One region of the Pseudidiomarina fusca genome, then DNA from elsewhere that is predicted to be linked to it. Evidence: predicted binding sites of a transcription regulator. Region 1 holds the regulator's gene; the other holds the start of a gene.
What was found. Region 1 encodes ArgR, which controls arginine synthesis, uptake and breakdown. Its sites were predicted from a motif close to ANTGAATANNTATTCANT; they were not measured.
Positions count from the first base shown of each region.

Region 2: the regulator ArgR is predicted to act here: its motif matches at 1,038-1,055, upstream of NOG12_RS11535 (aspartate aminotransferase family protein).

Region 1 is NZ_JANFPJ010000014.1:9,830-12,238, forward strand. Features, by position in the region: gene NOG12_RS08385 (DUF885 domain-containing protein) at 1-215, opposite strand, end outside; gene NOG12_RS08390 (Dyp-type peroxidase) at 382-1,305, shown strand; gene argR (transcriptional regulator ArgR) at 1,302-1,769, opposite strand; gene mdh (malate dehydrogenase) at 1,949-2,409, shown strand, end outside.
Region 2 is NZ_JANFPJ010000028.1:26,888-29,296, reverse strand. Features, by position in the region: partial or broken gene NOG12_RS11545 (LexA family protein) at 1-198, shown strand, start outside; gene NOG12_RS11540 (anthranilate synthase component II) at 394-1,005, shown strand; gene NOG12_RS11535 (aspartate aminotransferase family protein) at 1,187-2,401, shown strand.

The sequences.
Region 1 (2,409 bases):
GTTAATTCTACCCCACGGCCTTGGTTCAAATAAGCCTGATAAATGCTATCAGCGAGCTCGCTAAAAGCTTGGTCAGCACTGGCCGCGCGGGTAACCGCAGTGGCGGCTGGCGCATCAGCGCTAGCAGTACCAGCACCACTACTAGCACAGCCTGAAAGGGTTACCGCTAAGGCAGCAACTAAAGCCGTTGATAAGTAAGACGAAGGGGTATGCATAGGTTCTCCAAAAAGACATTTATTTTGCTACACTACTTTTTTGCTACAAAGCTTGGCAGAATAGACTAACCAAACATAACATTGTGCGGGGCCAACGGATAATTGCAAACATTAATCGACCGATACGCGTTTTTTTTCGAGGAATTTACCAGGTAGGTAAGCGACCATGACGGCACAAGCACAATCAGGCGTATACGCAGAACCTAATTTGCACGGCATCACGTTACTGTTGAACGTGATGACTGATGAGGTGGAAACCGTGCGGCGCAAGCTGGCACGAGTGCCGATGTTACTCGAAGGCCTAGATGCACGTTTCTCTGAAGCCATGCTCAATGGCATGGTGGCCATCGGTAGTGATTATTGGGATATTCTTTACAGTCATGTGCGGCCGTTACAATTAACCGGCTTTCCTGAGGTGAGCGATGGCGACCGACAAGCGCCGCGGGAGTCTTTTGATTTATTACTCAACATTCGTTCAGATCGGTTCGATGTTAACTTTCAAGCAGCTCGCACCTTACTTGAATGGCTCGGTCATGACGTCGAGCTCGTTGAGCAGATCACCACCTTCAGATTTATGGATGGCCGTGATTTATTGGGCTTTATTGAAGCGCCTGATAACCCACGAGGGCTGCGTCGTCGGCAAGTGGCCTTGGTGCAGGACGATCCTGTGTTTGCCGCTGGTAGCTACATTTACTTGCAGAAGTTTCGGCACGATTTACGGCGCTGGGAACAGCTCAGCACCGATATGCAAGAGCATGTGATGGGGCGCAAGAAAGTGACGGGCGAGCGCATCAGTGAAGCCTTGCTAAGCCAAGTCAGCCACAGTCGCGCCGCGCGGTTACTGGATGCCAACGAGCAACCGTTAGAGCTGCTACGACAAAACATGCCATGGGGAAATTTGCGCGAGCAGGGCTTGTTAGGCTTGTATTGCACCGGCCAACCCAGCCACCTGCATACCTGGCTCAAACAACGTTATCTGGCCGATAGCCAAGGTGATTACGACCCGCTGCTAGATTACATCGAGGCCATCAGTAATAGCGCTTACTTCGCCCCGTCCGTTGATTTCTTACAGCAGCAAGGACAGCTCTAACTGACGCTATCGAACAACTGTTGCACGTTGCGCATGGTTTCTTCAATCTGCGCAACCTTCACCGGGGCAATAAAGATAGTATCGTCGCCGGCAATGGTGCCGAGCACGCCTTCTTGCTTGCCCACCGAATCTAACAACCGCGCAATCAACTGGGCGGCGCCAGGGGTGGTACGAATGATCACCATCACATCATTGTGTTGAATATCTAAAACAAGCTGCGTTAATGGCGCATGGGTGCTCGGGATGCCCAGCTCAGGCGGTAAACAATAGACCATTTCTTGGCGCGCATTGCGGGTGCGCACGGCGCCGTATTTGCTCAACATACGCGACACTTTAGACTGGCTAATGTTAGTAAAACCAAGCTCTTTTAGCTGTTCAACAATCTCTCCCTGCGAGCCATAACACTCCTCTTTGAGTAGCGCTTTGAAGGCTTCAATTAAATCAGCAGCTTTAGGGTCGGCCATGCGTATATCTCTCTATGATTTTCTGGTTGCTAGTTATTATTATGGATTTACAGAGTAGCTGCTGAGTGTACAGCAATACAAGATAAGCGCCTAGTCAGGCGGTCGCCCGTTGTATTTTTCGCTAAAAGAGAGTAGAGTTTTTGGCCTAAATTTCCCCACATAAATGGATGGAGTCTGAGATGAAAGTTGCAGTTTTAGGTGCAGCCGGTGGTATCGGTCAAGCACTATCATTACTTTTGAAAACCCAATTACCAGTTGGTACAGAGTTGGCTTTATACGATGTAGCGCCAGTTGTTCCTGGTGTTGCTGTCGATCTCAGCCACATCCCAACTGCGGTTAGCGTAAAAGGTTACGGCAAAGACGACCTAGCTTCTGCGTTAGTGGGCAGCGACATCGTATTAATCCCAGCTGGTGTACCACGTAAGCCAGGTATGGACCGTTCTGACCTGTTCAACATCAACGCTGGTATCGTTGCTAACCTGATCGAAGCTATTGCGGACAATTGCCCAACGGCTTGCATCGGCATTATCACCAACCCAGTGAATACTACCGTTGCTATCGCTAAAAAAGTGTTAGAGAAAAAAGGCGTTTACAACAAAAACAAATTGTTTGGTGTGACTACCTTAGACGTGATTCGTGC
Region 2 (2,409 bases), on a different contig from region 1:
CCTGAGTTACCTTACTCTTCAGGTTCATTGGTTGTTGCGCGTTTGGATGATTCGAAAGAAGCAACCTTTAAGCAGTTAGTTATTGATGGTGAACAGAAGTTCCTAAAACCTTTGAACCCCCAATACCCTGCAATACCGATCAACGGCAACTGCACCATCATTGGTGTAGTACGACAAGCTATCATCGATTTTTGGTAGTATGACCCTAGTAAGTTTTGTCGTTGAACTCGGATTCTGAGCGAACCGGTTATAGCTCAATGTTGGACTCAGGTTTTTTATAATTTTATTGATATGTGTGTAAATAAGCACTGATTGAAATTGCGGGTATGAATGCGGGTATGGTTACCATCGCTGTGATGAAATTTACAATTAAAACAATGAGTTAATGCCTGTATGCTACTTATCATTGATAATTATGACTCCTTTACTCACAATGTCGCGCGCTACTTTTGGGAGCTAGGTGCGAACCTAAAAGTAGTGCGTAACGATCAGATAACCCTTGCTGAAATCGCTGCGCTACCACTCACTGGTTTAGTGATTTCTCCAGGCCCTTGCACACCAGATGATGCTGGGATTAGTCTTGCCGCTATTAGAGAATTTGCAGGACGTGTTCCGATTCTAGGTGTGTGTTTAGGGCACCAAGCCTTAGCTCAGGTGTTTGGCGGGAAAGTCGTGCGTGCCGGCACCGTCATGCACGGTAAAACTTCGTTGTTGCAGCATCAACAGCAAGGGCTGTTTGCCGGTTTGCCTACTCCATTCAAGGTGGCTCGTTATCATTCCTTGCTGGTACAGCCAGACAGCCTGCCGCCAGAATTAGTGGTTGATGCTTGGGTTGAGACTGCTGCTGGCGAGATCGAAATCATGGCACTGCGACATCAGCAGCTTCCGGTCTGGGGCGTGCAATATCATCCTGAGGCGATAGAAACTGAATTCGGGCATGAGCTATTTGCCGCCTTTTTACGCCATTGTCAGGCTCCCGATGAAACCCAGTTAGCAACGCCTTAAGAACAACTTAATATGCAGCAAAAGGGCTAGCTGATGCATAATTATGCAGCGGCTCTGCAAGCTTAGCTAACCACCTCTCTAGCCCGCATTTTTTCTACGCTGTAAGCACGACAACGGTGCTTTTTTCTGCGATAATAGCTGCACTTAAAAGTGCTTTAATCGATAACAAAACGAGGCAGCTATGACTAATAAATTATCCGTAACTCGCGCCACCTTTGATGACGTGATGGTACCCAACTACAACCCAGCGCAGATGATTCCAGTGAAAGGCGAAGGGTCACGCGTGTGGGACCAAGCCGGTACTGAATATGTCGATTTTGCCGGTGGTATTGCGGTGAATTGTTTAGGCCATTGCCACCCAGCGATGGTGCAAGCGTTAACTGAGCAGGGCAACAAACTGTGGCATTTAAGTAACGTTTTCACTAACGAGCCAGCGCTGCGCTTAGCGCAAAAGTTAACTGACGCTACCTTTGCCGACCGGGTTTATTTCGCAAACTCAGGCGCAGAAGCGAACGAAGCCGCATTAAAATTGGCGCGACGTTGGGCGTTAGATAAATTCGGACCAGAAAAAGACCAAATTATTGCCTTTAACAAAGGTTTTCACGGCCGTACGTTCTTTACTGTAACAGTAGGTGGTCAAGCTGCTTATTCGGACGGTTTTGGGCCAAAACCTGGTGCCATCGAGCACGTTGATTACAACAACTTGGCCGCATTAGAAGCGTTAATGTCTGATAAGACTTGTGCGATCATGATGGAACCTTTGCAGGGTGAAGGTGGTGTTATTAGCCCTGATGCAGAGTTTGTCAAAGGCGTGCGTGAGTTGTGTGATAAATACAATGCGTTGTTGATTTTTGATGAAGTGCAAACAGGTTTTGGGCGTACCGGTAGTTTGTATGCTTATCAACAGCTTGGCGTAACCCCAGATATTTTAGCCTCAGCTAAGTCGCTAGGTGGTGGCTTCCCGATCGGTGCTATGTTGACGACAGCAGAGATTGCCGCTCACTTAAAACCTGGTACTCACGGCAGCACTTACGGTGGTAACCCGTTGGCTTGTGCTGTTGCTGAAGCGGTATTCGATGTAGTGAACACCGATGACGTGTTAGCTGGTGTGAAACAACGCGAACAGTTGTTCAAAACCACCCTACAGCAAATCAACGAAAAATACGGTGTGTTCCAAGATATCCGTGGCCAAGGTTTGTTGTTAGGTGCGGAGCTAACTGAAAAATTCGATGGTAAAGCTCGCGACTTTTTAAATGCAGCAGCCGCTGAAGGTGTGATGGTACTAGTGGCCGGGCCAAGTGTGATTCGTTTTACGCCGTCGTTGATTATTCCAGAGCAAGATATTCTGGAAGGGTTAGCGCGCTTTGAACGAGCTGTTGCCAAGCTAGCTGGCTAATCCTCACG